2 regions of the Clostridium sp. Marseille-Q7071 genome follow, and region 2 is predicted to be linked to the other one. Evidence: riboswitches for the same ligand, from Rfam matches in the RefSeq annotation. Region 2 holds a riboswitch; the other holds the start of a gene.
What was found. A riboswitch is a leader RNA that binds a small molecule or an ion and turns the genes downstream of it on or off. The one in region 2 is predicted to bind magnesium.
Positions count from the first base shown of each region.

Region 1 (9,830 bases), 1.5 Mb from region 2:
CTGCGTTTATATCACTACCAGGATGACTAGACATTAAATATGGAACTACAAATTGATTTTTCCCTAATTTTTTATTTATGTCTGCATACTTCTTTTTAAAACTATCATAAACCTGCTTTTTAGGTTTACCCATTTGTGATAATACTTTATCACTTATATGTTCTGGGGCAACTTTAAGTTGTCCACTGATATGATGTTCACAAAGCTCATGAAAAAAATTTGTGTTTTTATCCTCCATTAAATAATCGTAGCGTATACCAGAACGAATAAATACTTTTTTTATTTTAGGAAGAGCTCTTACCTTTCTTAAAAGACTTAAATATTCGCTATGATCTGCAATTAAATTTTTGCAAGGAGTAGGGAACATACATTGTCTATCTTTACATACTCCATGTTTCAGTTGTTTTTTACAAGCTCTATGTCTAAAATTAGCAGTAGGTCCGCCAATATCGTGAATATACCCTTTAAAATTACTATCTTCAGTTAAAAGTTTAGCTTCATCTATTATAGATTGCTGACTTCTATTTTGTATTACTCTTCCTTGGTGATATGTTAGAGCGCAAAAAGAACAACTTCCAAAGCAACCTCTATGGCTTGTAATTGAAAATTTAACCTCTTGTAATGCAGGAATTCCTCCCATAGGCTCATAAATTGGATGATAGGTTCTTGTATATGGAAGATTATAAACTTTATCCATTTGTTCTTCTGTTAGTGGATGTTGAGGAGGGGTTTGTACCACATATCTATCACCATAGGGTTCAATTAAAGTTTTTCCCCATATAGAATCCTGCTCTTTTGAATAGAGCTTATAGCTTTTAGCATAGGCTTTTTTATTTGTAGAAACTTCTTCAAAAGAAGGAAGTAGAATGTAATCTTTAATATTGGAAATGTCTTTAGTTATATAAGATGTGCCTCTTACATGATGTAATCTTTCTACAGAACTTCCATAGCTTAAAAATTTAGCCACTTCTAATATAGGTCTTTCGCCCATACCATATATTAATAAATCTGCCTTAGAATCCATGAGAATACTTTTTCTAACCTTATCATCCCAATAGTCATAGTGAGCAAATCTCCTAAGACTAGCTTCAATACCACCAATAATTATTGGAACATTTTTATAGGCTTCTCTTGCTCTATTACTGTAAACAATAACTGCTCTATTTGGCCTATATCCTGATTTCCCACCAGGAGAGTATAGATCATCACTTCTTCTTTTCTTAAAAGCAGTGTAATGATTAACCATAGAATCAATATTACCAGAGTTTATTAAAAAACCATATTTAGGTTCTCCTAATCTTTTAAAATCATCAACATTATTCCAATTAGGTTGAGCTATTATTCCAACAGTATATCCTTCACTTTCTAAAACTCTTCCTATAATGGCTGTACCAAAGGAAGGATGGTCTATGTAAGCATCACCAGTGATAATAACGAAATCTAACTGTTCTATATTCCGCTTTTTCATATCTTCTTTATTTATAGGTAAAAATTCTGTATTTAATTTCATATAAATTCCTCCATAGAGATAGTATAATCTATTAATAATTATCTTTCGTTAATAATTTATTATAAAATATAAAAAATATTTAAATTTCAAGTGAAATTTAAAACATAGCCTAATATTAACACAAGTATTAAAAAATATGAATAACAATATATTCTTATAAATTATCTAAAATGAGGATAACCAAAGGAAAATCAATCATATAATGGTAATATACTACAAATATGAAGGAATTTTGGTTTAAAGGTAGAATTAGTTTTCATAGTAGAGTTAATTATATTAATGAAATAAAAAATAAACATAAAAATATATTTTTTACTTAAAATTTGAAGTTATAAAATGTGATTTTGTAACAAAATAATAAAATAAAATAACTAGTCAAATATGAGAAAACATTTATGTCATAATGACTAGTTATTTTTAAAATATGAACTATTACTTTTTTAAAGTTATAGTTATTATGGAAAATCACATTTTAATTACTTTCTAGGATCATCGTATTCATAATTTAATCCTTCAACTAAATCTTGAATAGAAGTATTGACATTATTAACTTGACCTTTAGTTGGAAGACCAGTATTGGAAATTTCATCCTTTAAATCCTTATTTTGACTAAGATTAGTTAAATTAGGATCTACATAATCATCAATTTTCATTTTAACATAAGGTACACCTTTAGGATTACTTACATCAAATTTTTCTCTTTCTTTATTCATTATATATCACTCCTTTACTTTAAGATTTTGATTTCTTATTTTAGTATGGGATGTATTGAGAAAATTATGTATGGATATTTATATAAGGCTATGTTATAAACTCAAATTGATATTATTATGTAATATTTTAGAAGGGTGATGTGAATGGCATTTGAAATATATAAAAAAGGATTTATATTTTGTATTTTATATGTAGGTCTTATGTTTATATTAGGAGGAATTTTCGATGGGTTTAATCTAGAAGGAGCAGATTTACCCAACGATTTATTAGCAAATATTATGCATATTAATGGAACTTGTATAATGGCTTTTTTAACGGTTTTTAGTGGTTGTGGTATGTATTTAAGTGAAAAGCATTTCAAATGGTATTATACATTAGCGATATCTATAGCTTTAGGATTAGCAACATCTAAAATTATTAATAAATTTATAATAAAGCCACTTAAGAAAATAGAAGGAAGCTTTGATATGAAGACAGAAAACTTAATTGGCGAAAAGGCAGTAGTTACTACAACAATATATGAAAATGGTTTTGGACGAATATCTTATGTATATAATGGAGTTAAAATGACTTCACCAGCTAAAGAAATAAACTTAAAGCAATTAGATGTAAATACTCTAGTATGTATAAAAAAAATTGAAAATCAGGTATTTTATGTGGAAAAATTATAAAATTATTAATATAAAGGAGCAATAATCATGAATTCACCTTTTTTTATTCCTCTTATAATTTTAGGAGTATTATTATTACTAATCTTATTATTATTTTCACTATGGAAGAGAGTGCCTCAAGATAAGGCTTTGGTAGTAACTGGTCTTAAGAAGAGAGTAATTAGCGGAGCAGGAGGATTTGTTTTTCCTCTACTAGAAAGAACTGATATTATATCCTTAGAAAATATGAAAATTGATGTAAGAACTGACGGAGCTTTAACAGAGCAAGGTGTTGGAATAATAGCAGATGGAGTGGCTATTGTTAAAGTTAAATCTACAGCAGAATCTATTTTATCGGCAATAGAGCAATTTAATACTGGTAACGAAGCTAATACCATAGTAAACATTAAAGATACTGCAAAGGATGTACTTGAAGGTAAGTTAAGAGAAATTATTTCAAAGCTAACAGTTGAAGAAATATATAAAGATAGAGAAAAATTTGTTTCTCGAGTTCAAGAAGTTGCAGCTGTAGATTTGGCAGAGTTAGGATTAGAAATTAAAGCTTTTACTATTAAGGATCTATCCGACAATGATAACTATTTAGTTAATTTAGGTCGCCCAAGGGTTGCTCAAGTTAAAAGAGATGCTGATATTGCACAGGCAGAGGCACAAAAAGAAACTCATGTAAAAACTTCTCAAGCTTATAGAGAAGGAGAGGCAGCTAAAATACTTGCAGAAACTCAAATTGCAGAATCTAACAAAGAAAAAGAATTAAAGGTTCAAGCTTATAGGAAAGAGCAAGAAAGTGCAAAGGCTATATCAGACCTCGCATATCAAATTGAAAGTAACAAGGTTCAAAAAGAAGTTACAGAAACACAAATGCAAGTCGAAATATTAAGAAAACAAAAAGAAAGAGAACTTGCTGATGAAAATATGAAGATAGAGCTTGTTAAGAAGGAAAGAGAAATAGAAATTGCTACTCAAGAATCTTTAAGAAAGGAAAGAGAGCTTGAAGCAACCATTAAAAAACAAGCAGATGCTAATAAATACAAACAAGAAAAAGAGGCAGAAGCAGTTAAATTTAAAGAAATTGCTGATGCTGAAGCTAGAGCAAGAGCCATAGAGCTTGAAGGTAAGGCTAAAGCAGAAGCATTAAAACTTCAAGGTATGGCAGAAGTAGATATTATACGAGAAAAAGGACGTGCAGAGGCGGAAGCAATGATGAAAAAAGCAGAAGCTTTTAAAATGTATAATGATGCTGCAGTTACCCAAATGATAATAGATAAGCTACCAGATATAGCAAAAGCAGTTGCGGATCCATTATCAAAAACTGAGAAAATTGTTATTATAGATAGTGGAGAGGGAAGTGGAAAAGGAGCTTCAAAAGTTACTAAGTATGTAACTGATATAATGAGCTCTCTTCCTGAAACCGTTAATGCATTAACTGGAGTAAATATAAATGATTTATTTAAAAGCAAAACTGAGGAAATACAAAATAAGGATGAAAAAGTAGAGCATAAAGAAATAGAAAAATAAAATAAAGTGGTGACTAATTCACCACTCTATTTTATAGATAAACTACTTTTAAAATTAATGTATAGCTGAATATAGCTACACTCTTAAGGATTTTAATTCACAATTCACAATGCAAAATTCATAATTATGGATATTTCTCAGCAAAGGCTGAGAAATTTAGAATTGATTATTCCTTGAAATTACAAGGCAACTTTTCATGAATGATTAGCAATTACATTGCTAGTCAAAGAGTACATTAAAGAAATTATTTTGCCTAAAAATAATTTCAACCTTAATTGTGCATTGTGAATTTTGAATTTTGCATTGATTAATCAACAATATTATTAATTTTTCATCAAAATCTTATTAAATTAGCTACTGATAGGGTTACATTTAAAGCTATTTATTGTATAATATAGGAGAAGGTATTTTATATGCTTTAATTAAGTTAAACAATTTAAATAATTAACGTTAGGTGAGGCTCCTATATAGATATACGCTACTGCCCCGAAACATCGAGAGATGCCAATGGGTTAACAGGTACTACCGAATCAAGGTTTTACTTAATGTAGCTGGCATAATGTCCAAAGCTATATAGTGCTAAAGCTCAAACATAGTTTTATGGCTAGAGATCTCACTTTATTTAAGTGAGTTTTTTATTGTGTATAAATATATTTTCTATAAGAAAAATTTTAATATAAATTTATTTTAGGTGGTGAGTTTGAATGGAAAGTGGCCCTCGAATTAGAGAGTCAAAGTTAAAATTAAATAAATTCCAGAGAAATATTTATGATTTAATAGCTTTCTGTTCAAAAAGATAATTAGATATTTCTCTGGTAAAAGGAGGAGTATCTATGAAAAAACTAAATGAATTCTTTTTAAGCAATATTTTAAATGCCTATATTTATGATGAATTAGATGATAATATAGGTAAATTAATAGATATATATGTAACTACAGAATCAGGATATCCAAGGGCTATAGGATACAAGATTAAGAAAGGTAAGGAATTGTTAAACTTTGAATTTAGAAATATAGATATCTATAAAGAAAAATCAACTTATATGGTAAAGATTATAGGAGCAAAAGATATTATCCCTAGGAGGTACTCCTATCTATTATCTAAAAATCTTTTGGATAAACAAATTGTGGATATTAATGGTAAAAAAGTTATTAAAGTTAATGATTTAAAGATGATAAAGACAGCAGGAGAAATAAGAGTTTTAGAAGTGGAATCTGGATTACTATCTTTATCACGAAGATTTGGAATGGAAAGTCTAGTCAAAGGATTTTGTAGATTTGTAAATAAGGAAGTAAAAGATGATTCTATAACTTGGGAAAGTGTTCAATCTATAGAAATGATTGACGATAGGTTAAGACTTAGTGAACCATATAAGAAGCTTACAGAACTTCATCCTGTAGAACTTGCAGAAATTGTTGAGGGATTATCTTCAGAGGATAGAAGAAAAATATTTGAAAGCTTAAGAAATGATTTTGCAGCAGATACATTAGAGGAATTAGAAACGGAAATCCAAATAGATATTTTAAAAAATCTTAGTAGTGGAAAGGCAAAGGAAATATTAGATGTTATGCCTAATGACGAAATTGCTGATATTTTAGAAGACATGGATGATGAAACTAAGGAGAATTTATTAATAAATATTGATGATGAAGATGAGCTAGAGATAAGGGATCTTATGGAATATGAAGATGAAATGGTAGGTAGCATAATGAACACTGACTTCATTTCTCTAAATATTGATATAACTGCTAGTGAAACCATTGATATTTTAAGAGCACTAAAGCCAGACGACGAGGTTGCACATTACATTTATATAGTAGATCAGAATGAAAAACTTCAAGGTTTTATATCTTTAAGAGATTTAATTTTAGCAGATCCCAATTCAAAATTAAAATCTATAATGAATACAAAAGTTTTACTAGTAAAAGATAGTGATGACATAGAAAAAGCTGTTCAACTTTCAGTAAAATATGAACTCTATTCATTACCAGTAGTAGATGAGGAAGAGAAATTATGTGGTGTGGCAGTGATGAGTGATATTATTGAAGAATTATTAACACCTAGCTGGAAGAGAAAACTTAAAAAATCAAGTTAATATATAGTTTCATAATATAAAGATGTATGTTATGAAACTATATATTTATGAAAAATCGTGACTTTTAGTCACGATTTTTTTAACTCACAGAAGAGTATAAAAAATTAGAATTATTATAATAGCCATAGAGAACAGATATAGAAATAATTTAAAACTATCATGATGTAAATTACTACATGATAGTTTTAAAAGGATAATTTATAGTTCTCTAAAGATATATTTTTTAATAGAAATAATAAATACTTTTTACAATAAGTGTATATTGTGTTTTTTACATTCATCTATCATATCTAAAGGCCAAATTGAGGATTGTACTTCACCAATATGTATCTTGTTTAAAAAATACATACACATTCTAGATTGACCTATACCTCCACCGATGGTATAAGGAAGTTCATCCTTAAGTATTGAACTATGAAATTGAAAATTTCTTTTAAAATCTGAGTTTGTAACTTTAAGTTGATGATCTAAAGCGGCACTATCTACTCTTATACCCATAGAAGAAAGCTCTAAACCTTCCTCAAGTAATGGATTCCAAAAGATTATATCGCCGTTTAACTCCCAGTCATCATAGTCAGCTGCACGATTATCATGTTTTTTTCCTGAAGCCAATTCTTTTCCTATTCCAGTAATAAAAATTGTACCATACTCTTTAGAAGCAAGATTTTCTCTTTCCTTAGATGACAAATTAGGATACTCATCTTCTAGTTCTTGAGAAGTAATAAAGGTTATTTTAGACGGAAGTTTTTTACCTAAATGAGGATATTTTTCAAAAAGGTAGTCTTCTGTATTTTGAAACACGGAATAAATACTTTCTACAGTATTTTTTAGATAGTCTAAATTTCTTGAAGATTTATCTATAACTTTTTCCCAATCCCATTGATCTACATAGATAGAGTGAATATTATCTAAATGCTCATCTCTTCTAATTGCATTCATATTAGTATAAAGGCCTTCTTCCACTTGAAAATCATATTCATGAAGTGCAAGCCGTTTCCACTTTGCAAGAGACTGGACTATTTCTAATTCTTCACCAGTATGAAGTATGTCAAAAGAAACAGGTCTTTCAACTCCATTTAAGGTATCATTAAGTCCTGATGATTTTCTTACAAATAGTGGTGCTGAAACTCTAGAAAGATTAAGAGTTTTAGCTAAATTTTTTTCATAAAATACTTTTATTTCCTTGATTGCCTTTTGAGTTTCCTTAATAGTCATTGATGGAATGTAAGGAGTTTTGCTTAAGCTAATCATAGAAACACCCCCTTTAATTGTAATATCATAATTTAAAATGCCAAAGATGTAAAGCTTATTAACAAAAAATATATAATATTCATTATTTGTTTTAAATTTATCAAAGTAAATATAGATATATTACTTTCAAATTTAATCTATGCATTTATTATAATTATGTTATTTAATTATTTTAATTTCTACCGTATATTTTTACTAGTAATACAACTGCTAGTTTTTTTGGGGGAAGTTACTACGTAACTTCAAAAACAAATCAATTTTAAATTTTTCAACTTTTTCTGAGAAATATCCTCAATTGTGAATTTTGCATTGTGAATTGAAAAAGTCGTGGTACAATTACCACGACTTTTACTATTTAACCTCTTCTTGAATATACTTAACTATTAAATCAACTGTAGCTAAAACAGAATCAATATGGGTTCTCTCATATCCATGAGAAGCGAATATTCCAGCTCCAATTAATGCAGTTTTAATATCATAGCCCGCTCTTAATGCTGCAGAAGCATCAGAACCATAGTTAGGATATACATCAATTCTATAATCAATATTATGAATTTTGCAAAGTTCAGTTAATCTTACTCTTAATTCTACGTCATAAGGACCAGAAGAATCTTTAGCAGCTATACAGCAGGCATATTCTGTAGAATTTTGTTCAAGTCCAGGGCACCCCATATCAACAGCGATAAATTCTTTTGTATTTTCAGGTATTGAAGAAGAAGCTCCATGCCCTATTTCTTCATAGTTACTTATAAATATGTTTATTGTATGAGGAAGCTCTATTTTATTTTCTACAATATACTTTAATGTGTATAATAATATTCCTACACTAGCTTTGTCATCTAAGTGTCTTGATTTTATAAATCCACTTTCAGTAAACCTAGTTCTTGTATCAAAGCATATAAAATCTCCAATTTCAATTCCTAAATTTTCAACATCTTCTTTAGAAGATACTTTCTCATCTAGAATTACTTCCATATTTTCAGCAGATCTTTTTAAATCTCTAGCTTCTGAACCGCTAATGTGAACAGATGGTTTTATAGTCTGAATTGTGCCTTCAAAGGTTTTGCCATAAACAGTTTCAATAGTGCAATTTTCACCTTCAATTGATGTCATCATATATCCACCTAGTGGAGTTAAAGATAGTTTCCCATTGCTTTTTATACCACTAACCATAGCTCCTAAAGTATCTACATGAGCAGATAAGGTTTTTTGGTATTCATTGTTTTTACCTTTTATTGTAGCGATAAGTGCACCTTTATTTGTAGTTTTATATTCTATATTTAGTTTGTCTAGTTCACTTTTTATATAACTCATTATTTTTGTAGAATATCCAGATGGACTTGGTATTAATAATATATTTTTTAGATAATTTTTAATTTCGTCTATATTGTACATAATAACACCCCTTAATTGTAATATATGTATTTAATGCCATTTATTAATAGTATCATTGTTTTTAATATTATCATAAGGAAATAAAAAAATCTATGTTTTGTTATATATAAAAAACTATTTTTCTATTTTGTTTATGCTTAATCTATAAATACATTCATATAATTAATTATGGAGGTGTATTATGTGAAGAATAAAATACTATCAACAACATTAATTATAGTTCTTTTTTTACTCTGTGGAATTTTATCTTTTAGTTTTTTTATGATAAGAAAATATGATAAATTAATATATCCTAATGTACATGTTGAAAATATTCCTGTGTATGATTTAGAGATAGAAAAAAGCAAGGTAATTCTACATAAAGATTTGGAAGAAAAAATATATAACAAAACATTAGATATATTAGTAGAAGATGAAATATATAGGATAGATTATATGGAGTTAGGGGTTAAATTCAATGTTGATAAGGCACTAAATGAAGCTTTTGCCTATGGTAGAGATTTTAATATATTTAAGAAGATGTTCATTATTACTAAACCAAACTATATAAATATTAAAGTTGAATTGACTTTTAGTGAACAAGCTATAGAGGGTATTATAGCTAAAATTGAGAGCCAAACAGATGTAAAAGCTGTTGATAGTAAAATTAAACTAATTAATAATGGAGAGTTTCAAATA
Region 1 covers NZ_CBCOPR010000001.1:1,953,880-1,963,709, forward strand. Annotated here, with positions in the region: gene ACWPW7_RS09055 (YgiQ family radical SAM protein) at 1-1,510, opposite strand, end outside; gene ACWPW7_RS09060 (hypothetical protein) at 1,987-2,223, opposite strand; gene ACWPW7_RS09065 (NfeD family protein) at 2,368-2,895, shown strand; gene ACWPW7_RS09070 (flotillin family protein) at 2,923-4,410, shown strand; M-box (ykoK) riboswitch at 4,850-5,016, shown strand; gene ACWPW7_RS09075 (magnesium transporter) at 5,244-6,506, shown strand; gene asnA (aspartate--ammonia ligase) at 6,753-7,757, opposite strand; gene ACWPW7_RS09085 (M42 family metallopeptidase) at 8,109-9,152, opposite strand; gene ACWPW7_RS09090 (VanW family protein) at 9,336-9,830, shown strand, end outside.
Region 1: another riboswitch for magnesium. It lies ahead of ACWPW7_RS09075 (magnesium transporter); the one in region 2 lies ahead of mgtE (magnesium transporter).

Region 2 (9,830 bases):
TTGTATACTAACTCAAATAGTAAAAACTATGTATATTAAAAAATTTAATAGATGGTTATAATTAAAATAATTATATTAAAGAGCTCAAACATTCTATAATGAATGTTTGAGTTTTTTAGTAGCATATAGATACCTGTATATTACAATTAATAATATGAGAATCAAATATAAGAATATATTTGATTAATAACATTTCTCTTGATAATTCAATTGAAAAGAATTATTATTTAATATGTTTATAAGAAAAAAATAAAGGAGTGATTTTGTGGCTCAACATTCACTGTCAAGAACAGAGCTTTTAATTGGAAAAGCTTCATTAGATAAGTTAAAAGAAAGTAAAGTTGTAATATTTGGAATAGGTGGAGTTGGAAGCTTTACTACAGAAGCATTAGCAAGAAGCGGTGTAGGAACACTTATATTAATAGATGATGATGAAATATGTTTAACTAATATAAATAGACAGATACATGCAACCTATAAAACTATAGGAAAAAGCAAAGTAGAAACTATGAAAAATAGAGTTCTTGAAATAAATCCTAAATGTAATGTTATAACTCATCAAACCTTTGTAACTAAAGATAATATTCAAGAGATAATTACAGATGATGTAGATTATGTAGTAGATGCTATAGATACAGTATCATCTAAAATAGCTTTAATAGTTTATTGTGATGAAAAAAGCATACCAATATTAAGTTCTATGGGTACAGGTAATAAGCTAGATCCTACTCAATTTAAAATAGCAGATATATATGATACAAAGATATGCCCATTAGCCAAAGTAATGAGACATGAGCTTAGAAAAAGAGGAATTAAAAAAGCTAAAGTGCTATATTCTGAAGAGATGCCAAGAAAACCTAAAACAGAAGATGTTATAACTTGCAAAACAGGTTGTGTATGTACTGGTGGTTCTAAAAAATGTACTGCAAAACGACAAATACCAGGAAGCATATCGTTTGTACCACCAGTTGCGGGAATGATAATAGGTGGGGAAGTTATAAACGATTTAATAGAAGAAGTTCTTAGAATAGAAGACAGTAAGAAAGTATTAAAATTATAATTTGAAATATTTTACAAAATAACTAGTCAGTATGCTAGTTATTTTCTTTCCTATAGATAAATAGAAACACAGATTATAAAGTATAGTTAATCTGCATTTTGTTATGTATAAAATCTAATAAATATTTATTATGGTAAACAATTTATGCATAATGATATATTTTTGAATTTAATGTAATAAATATAGTTTTTTTAACATTTATATCAAATTAATTAGACGAAATAATACATTATTTGTATTATTTAATAAATAACAAATAGCTAGTAAAACTGGGGCTTTTAGAAAATAAAAACGTTTTAGTAGCAAGATGTTTATTTCAAACAAATTAAAACAGTACTTGAAAAAAATTGAAAAAATACCTTTTCTATAATAGAATTAAGGTATGGAAATATTTAAATGATTTTACATAATAATATTGTTATAGCTGAGGATGGAATTTTGAAAGATGGTATTAAAGCAATGTGGTTTTGGGATTTCGAATATATTAATAATAAATAATAACATTTTTACTAAGGTAATAAATATAAAAAATTTAAATTTTAGGTTTAAAAAAGGGTTAATAGTTTTTCTTTAATAGAAACTTTAATTTTGATATATTTGTATAATATAAAATAAATAAAAAAATTATAACTTAGATATCTCTTAAAAGAATTTATTTCTGTGGAGTTATCTTTTAATTGATGAGGTGGGTTTTTCATATAATATTAAAATTGTAAATCTACAATTGATTTAAAGCAAGAAAATACATTAAAGATATATTTGTTAAATAATATTTTAGGGTAGATTTTAGGGTAGATTTTAGGGTATGTATTATATATTCAACAAGAAAAAAGTATAAAATAAAGGGTTTAACTTTAAAGGAGGTTTTTTAGCTAATAGATATATAATAGCATAAATTTCATATTGTAACTTAGATTTGTTGTTAAACTAGAGCAAGCCTCATCAGAATCTTATAGTGTAACTTTTCATAATTATAAAGATAAAGCGTATATGGGATATAAATTTAAGGAATTAGTAGTTGAAAGGCTTAGGGGTTAATAAGCTCTGCTAATTAAAAGGGGATAAGCAAATGGAGATACTTAAGGAGTTTATAGTTAGCTTTATTGAAGGAATTTGTATGCTAATATTATGGAGGAAACTAGGACTAAGAAATTATTTGCTTAAGAACACTCTCATAATAGCTATAGGAACATTAGTTATGTCACTAATTAACTTTAATATATATGTTGAAGTGATTTTAAGCCAATTAGTTATACTGCTTTTAATTTCATATGTCCATAAAAAGAATATTATTAAAACATGTATAGAATTCTTAATAGTTTTATCCTTAAATATAATACTTCAATTAATAGGTGTAAGTATTTTTAAATTTTTAATTGGAACTTATAATAATACCTATGGCTATAATTTAATAATTCAGTTAAGCATTTTTGTGTTTACATATATAATATGCAACGTTGTTTTTAAGAATAAAATCTACTACATAGAAAATATAGATAAAAAAGCAGTAGGTTTTTTTGTAATCAACTTATTAAGCTATATATTAATTTTAAAAATAATATGGAATTTTGATGAAAATATAATTTTAAAAAATATGGTTAAAATAATTTTTCTTATATCATCAATATTCATATTTAATATATTAATGTATTCTTATGTTACTAAAATTGAAAAACAAAAGAATAATGCTAAGGCACAAGAACAATATAATAATATATTAAAAAGTCTAACAGAAGAGATAAGACAACGGCAGCATGACTTTAGGAATCATTTAAATATTATTAATGGATTAGCACAGGTCAGTGATGAGAGAGAAGTTAAAGATAAGATAAAAGCTTATATAGGAAAATTAAGTAATTCTATGATGGATATAGAAAAAATAATATACATAGATAATACTATAATTAGAGCAATTATATATAGTAAATTTCAAGAGGCAAAAAAGAAAAACATTGGATTTTCCTATTGCATAACAAGTTCACTAGACAATATGCCATTAGAAGATTTTCAGATGTCAGAGATACTGAGTAATTTAATTGATAATGCTTTTGAAGCAGTTGTAAATCAAGAGGATCAATTAATAGAAGTAGAGATATACGAAGAAGAAGATAGCAGTATAATTGAAGTTAGAAATAGTGGAATAACAGTACAACCTGAAAATGTAGACAAAATATTTGAAAGAGGTTTCTCTACTAAAGGCGGAAAAGGGCGAGGATATGGCCTTTATAATGTAAGAAGAATTGTAGAGAGTACAGGTGGAAATGCTCAGATATATCTAGAGGATAATTATACTGTTTTTAAATTAATAATAAAGAATAAAAAAGCATGATAAAAATCATGCTTTTTTCTACCATTCATTTAAAAAGTTATACAATGCAGGGTATACATTAAGATTTGATAATAGCGTCATATATTCGTCCATTGCCTTAGGATTCTCTTCTCTTTTCTTTATAGCTCTTATCATTAAATTTTTAGGAGTTTCTAATGGAGATATATATTCTACTACAGAAACATCATAACCTTTTGCTTCGAGCATTAAACTTCTCATTCCATCAGTTAATATATCTGCCATTCTTGCTTTAAATACTCCATGTTTTAATATAGATTTAAAGGGCTCAAAACTATATTGGTCTAACATTTCTCTATGACAGCATGGAACTGCTATTATTATATCTGAATCTACCTTTATTCCTAATGCTAAGGCCATATCTGTTGCAGTATCACAAGCATGAAGAGATATAACTACATGAATTTTTTTATCTGGTGTATAGTTTTTTATATCTATAGCATGAAACTCCATATTTCTATATCCTAAGTTTTGTGACATTTTTTTAGAACTTTCAATAACCCCTTCAGAATAGTCCAAACCTATAAAATGACATTTTCTTTTTTTTACTTCTGTTAAATAGTAGTTAAGTACAAAAGATAAATAAGATTTACCACAACCGCAATCTAATATATTTATAGTAGTATTTTTAGGCAAATCATCTAATATACCCTCTAAAAGCTCTACATAGTGATCTATTTGATTATATTTTCTTATTTTATCATTCTTAATTTTACCTTCTTTACTCATTATTCCAATTTCTTTAAGAAGTGAATCAGCTTTTCCTACTTTTATATAATAATCTCTATTTAATATTGTAGAAGTATTGCCTTGGAAATTTAAACCTTTTTTATTAGAAATATTAGGTGTAGAAAGGGTCTCTTCATCTTCTACATCCACAGTTTTCATAGTTACATTTTTATTATCAGCAGTTATTAAAATAACTTCTCCTCGTTCGCTATAGGTCAAAGATATAGAGTCATAATTTTCAGCTTGTTTTATCACTTCATTAAATAGTTCAGATATAGTTAAAGCTTTTGTTATTCCATTAAAGTTATAATTTAATTTATCATCTTCAAAATTTGCTATACCTTTAAAGTCTTTTAAACCAGCAGCATAATTAATTGTTATATGTTTGAAAATTGCCTTATTTTCCTCAAATCTATTTTCTAATCCCATTAAAAAGAGTTTTAATTTATTAATATTAGCCTTATTCATGTTATCAAACCTCTCGCTTATTTTTATTATAAGTATATCAAAATCCTTTATTTTCTAAAAGAATAAAGTATATTATAGATGTACCACTTTTAAGTTTAATCTATACATTCATAGAATTGTGTTATTAAATTATTTAAGTTTACATTAATATAAAATTGAGAATTGACGATTGATAATGGACGATTATGGTGAATTCTCAGCAAAGCATGAGAATTTTTAAACTGATTAATTTACAAAGCTAATTGAATTTACTTTCATATGCTAATAAAAATAATAAGCTTTTATTAGAAAATAGTTAAAAATCTATGTTTTTTAAGTGAATTTTAAAGAATTTAATTTGTAAGAATTAATTTCAACCACAATTGTGCATTATTTTAAGCTTGAATTAAAATATTAATGGCGTAGATATTAGTTATACATTGACCTTTTATGTAGTTTATCTATATATATTTTATCCAATATTAAATTTTAAAAATATAATGTTACAAATCTATTGAAGTATTCAATAAGTAATAATTATACTATATAATTATTATTTGAAGGGGAAGATTTATTTGAAAAAAAGAAATAGCTTGATGATATTAATTTTTATGTTTATAATCATGATTTTAATAGCTATATCAGATAATATAAAGGGTGTTTTAATTCATACATTCAAAGAAGATTTTTCAATAGATAATTCCAGCATAGGATATATGATTACAATTGGATACATAGGATATATTTCTTTTACATATATAGATGGATTACTTTGCGAAAAAATAGGTCAGAAAAAAGTATTCTTATTAGGGTTGGGGATATGTACTATTACTTTATTTTTATTTTCACAGATATCAAGTTATATTATGCTCCTAATATGTATGTTTTTATTAAATGTTGGGATATCTCTACTTAGCATTAGTATTAATACCCTTGTACCTATTGTCGCCATGAGTTTTCAAGCAATAATAATTAGTGCTACTCATTTTTGTTATGGATTGGGTTCAACGGTAGGACAATATACAACCGGTAGCTTATTAGAAAATGGAGTAAACTAGAGAAGCATTTATCTAGTTATAGCTATACTTTTCTCACTTGCTTTTATAGTATTTATATTCGTTAAAGCACCACATGCACATATAAAGAAAGGAAATAATAAAGTAAATCTATTGTGGATTTTTAAAAATAAGATGGTTTATTTTTATGTACTTGCGTTAGGTTTTTATTGTTTTGCAGAGAGTGGTACATCAAATTGGTTAGTAAATTTTATACAAGAAAGCTTTAGCTATAAACAAAGCTCTACATATTTATCAATATTTTTTACTACACTTACTGTAGGAAGATTATTAGGTGGTTTTGTGGTAGAAAAAAGGGGATACTTAATTTCAGTAATGATGTCTTTATTTATAGGACTTATTTTATATGTATCAAGGATAATAATAGGTAGTAATATCATAGTTTTAGTTTATATATCAGGGTTATTTTTTTCTATAGCTTATCCTACTGTAGTTATTACTATAAGTAAGACTTTTAAGGACGATGCAATATATATTACAGGGGTTATAATTACTGCAGAAAGCATTATAAATATGGTATTAAATAATATTATAGCTAAACTTAATGATTTAATTAATTCAAATTTAGCTTTTTATATAATACCTATGAGTTTACTAATATCTATAATCTTTGTGTCATTAATTTATAAAGATACTAAAAAAACTTTAGCTTAAGGTAGGGATTTTATAATGAATAAAGGAAAATGGGTTAGTTTAAATTTAGCAAATGGAAGTAGAAGAGATTACATAATAAGGGATAGTTTAGGTATAACTATAGGAAGAATATATATAATAGAAATAGATAGTGACAACAGAAGTTGTTTGTTTAGGCTGAAGTTTTATAAAAGTAAAGAGGAAAGTTATGATTATTTAAAAGATACTATTACTCTTATTTTAAATATATTATTTAAGAATAACAAAGTAAATAAGGTTAATGTACTTTGTGGAGAAGATATTAACTTAAATGCCTTTACTAGTTTAGGATTTGATCTTGAGGGAATTATATCAGACAATATAATACATAAATCAAAGTTAGAGCATGAACTTTTATTTGGTATAAATAAAAATAGTTATGAAAGAAACTATATAGAAAAAGAATTAATTTTACATGGGAAAAACATATACTTAAAGATCTTAACTCCAGAAGATTCAGAGGAAATATTAAATTATTATGTTAAAAACAGGGAATATCTTACCCCTTTTGAACCTTTAAGAGATGAAAATTTTTATACTTTAGAAGAGCAATCTACAAGTTTAATTGAAAGTTATAAACAATTTATAAAGGGTCAAGCTGTACATTTTGGAATTTATAAAGAAGGAAAGTTCATAGGTAGAATTAAGATAAATAATATTGTTATGGGTGTGTTTAGAAATGCATTTATTGGATACTCTATAGATGAGAATGAGCAAGGAAAAGGATACATGAAAGAAGCGGTAAAACTTGCAATAGATTATGCTTATGAAGAATTAGAGCTTCATAGAATAGAGGCTAGTACAATGGTATCTAATGAAAAATCGCAAAGAGTATTGAAAAGCTGTGGATTTCAGGAATTAGGTATTAGCAAAGAATATTTATATATAAATGGTAAATGGCAAGATCATGTTGTGTTTTATAGAAACATAAAATAATGAGTATTGGGTTTACTTTTGTAGAGTATAGTAGTATTATAAATATGGTGATGATATAATTCACTAGAAACTTAATAAATCTTGTTAGGTGAGGTTACTGTATGAAAATATGCCACTGCCCAGAAATGTCCAGAGACACCAATGGGTTAGCAGATACTATCGAATTAAGGTTTTATCTAATGTGGCTGAGAATTTCTCTACGTCTTACAGAGCTAAAACTCAACGAGTTGAGGGTGCTTTACATTAATGCATTTTATTGGAGCTTTTAATTTGAGTGTTCTAATCTCTTTACTCGTGGAGTAAAGAGATTTTTAATTTTGATTTTGGAGGTGGCTGTCATGGAAGATGGCGGGAGTTATAGTATTTTGAAAAAATTAATATTCACTGCTATTCATGTAGCCACAAAGAAGATGAATAGCAGTGCCTAATAGGAGGTATTGCATATGGAATTCAAAAAAGTATTAGATTTGATTAAAGCAAGCAAATTTGTTGATGCAAGAAACTTATTAATTGAGGAAAAATCAGTAGATATTGCTCAATTTTTAGAAGAAGTAGATAGAGACAAAATGCTAATTATATTTAGGATTTTACCAAAAGACATAGCTACTGAAGTATTTTCTTATATGTCTACAGAAGATGTACAATATATTATAGAAGCTATAACAGATGATGAGCTTAGCCATATAGTTGATAAATTATTTTTAGACGATACTGTAGATATACTAGAAGAATTACCTGCAAATGTTGTTAAAAAGGTTCTTAAAAACACTAAAGAAGGTAAAAGAAGATTAATTAACACCTTTTTAAATTACCCAGATAATTCTGCAGGTAGCATAATGACTATAGAGTATGTAAGACTTAGAAAAGAAATGACAGTAAAGGAAGCTGTTGATCATATTAAAAGAACAGGGTTAAACAAGGAAACAATAGATACTTGCTATGTAACTAATGAAAAGAGAAAATTAGAAGGTGTATTATCTATTAGAGATTTAATATTAAATGATGATAATGAAATCATTAAAAATATAATGGATGATAATGTTATTTGCGCTCATACATTAGATGACCAAGAAGCAGTAGCGGATTTATTTAAAAAATATGACTTTTTAGCAATGCCAGTAGTAGATAATGAGAATAGATTAGTAGGTATTATAACTATAGATGATATAGTAGATATTATAGAACAAGAAAACACAGAGGATTTTCAAAAGATGGCTGCGATGGGGCCTTCAGAAGAAGAATATCTAAAAACTAGTGTATTTAATTTAGCTAAGAATAGAATAGTATGGCTGTTAGTTCTTATGATATCAGCTACATTTACAGGAAATATAATTAAAAGATATGATGAAGTATTACAATCAGTGGTTATACTAGCAGCATTTATACCAATGCTAATGGATACAGGTGGAAATGCAGGATCACAAGCTTCAACTCTTGTTATAAGGGGATTAGCTTTAGGTGAAATTGAATTAAGTGATGTATTTAAAGTGTTATGGAAAGAGCTAAGAGTTAGTGTTGTTGTTGGTATTGCACTATCAGGAGTAAACTTTTTAAGAGTATATTTTTTAGAAAAAGTAGAATTATATGTAGCAATAACAGTATGTGTGACTTTATTTTTTACAGTAGTAATAGCAAAAGTAGTAGGATGCGTTCTTCCTATAGCTGCTAAAAAGTTAAAACTAGACCCAGCTATAATGGCTAGTCCATTAATAACTACTATTGTGGATGCTTTAGCGTTAATAATATACTTTGGAATGGCAGCGATGTTTTTAGGAATATAGAAAAAGGATTGGTTAGATAAACCAATCCTTTTTTCTATACATGTAAATTTGTTATAAACTTTATAATACTTCTTTAACTACATTTCGTATAGCAATCATCTATTCTATTAAACTTTACTTCTCATTTATTTATTTTCTTATCAGTAGTAATATTATTATAATTTCAAGAAATTATAATAATCGTTTTATATCAATGATAAACTAAGTATGAAATTGAATTTAAAGTTTTACTTTAAAATTTAAGTTTTAATTACATGTGTTTTATTATGGATTTTTATAAGATAAAATGATAAAGAAGGAATAAGTAAAATAAAACTACCCCAGGTGTATCATTATAAAAAAAAACTAGAAATATAAAGAAAAATAGAGAATGTCAAATTTAATAGCGAATTATAAGATATAAAGCATAAATGTGCAGTATACTTTATGATAGTATATTCCTTGTCGCTACGACACAGACTCGGTGGTGACAAGCTGTTCAATTAACTTTTTAAATTAAATTAAAAAAGTTGTTGACAAGCAAAAAAATAAGTGATAAACTGATTAAGCAGTCGAAAAACGACGGTAAAAATTACTAATAATTTGGTCTTTGAAAATTAAACAGAGAAATAGGTAAAACCAGTTAATTCATTGAGTTTCGAAAGAAACTTAGAAATGACTATTATAGTCAGCAAACTTTACTTGAGCAATCAAGATACAAACTTTTAAATTGAGAGTTTGATCCTGGCTCAGGACGAACGCTGGCGGCGTGCCTAACACATGCAAGTCGAGCGATGAAGCTC
Region 2 covers NZ_CBCOPR010000001.1:493,268-503,097, reverse strand. Annotated here, with positions in the region: gene mgtA (magnesium-translocating P-type ATPase) at 1-61, shown strand, start outside; gene ACWPW7_RS02260 (tRNA threonylcarbamoyladenosine dehydratase) at 266-1,060, shown strand; gene ACWPW7_RS02255 (sensor histidine kinase) at 2,130-3,389, shown strand; gene ACWPW7_RS02250 (class I SAM-dependent methyltransferase) at 3,408-4,604, opposite strand; partial or broken gene ACWPW7_RS02245 (MFS transporter) at 5,141-6,313, shown strand; gene ACWPW7_RS02240 (GNAT family N-acetyltransferase) at 6,329-7,267, shown strand; M-box (ykoK) riboswitch at 7,341-7,506, shown strand; gene mgtE (magnesium transporter) at 7,711-9,048, shown strand; rRNA gene ACWPW7_RS02230 (16S ribosomal RNA) at 9,754-9,830, shown strand, end outside.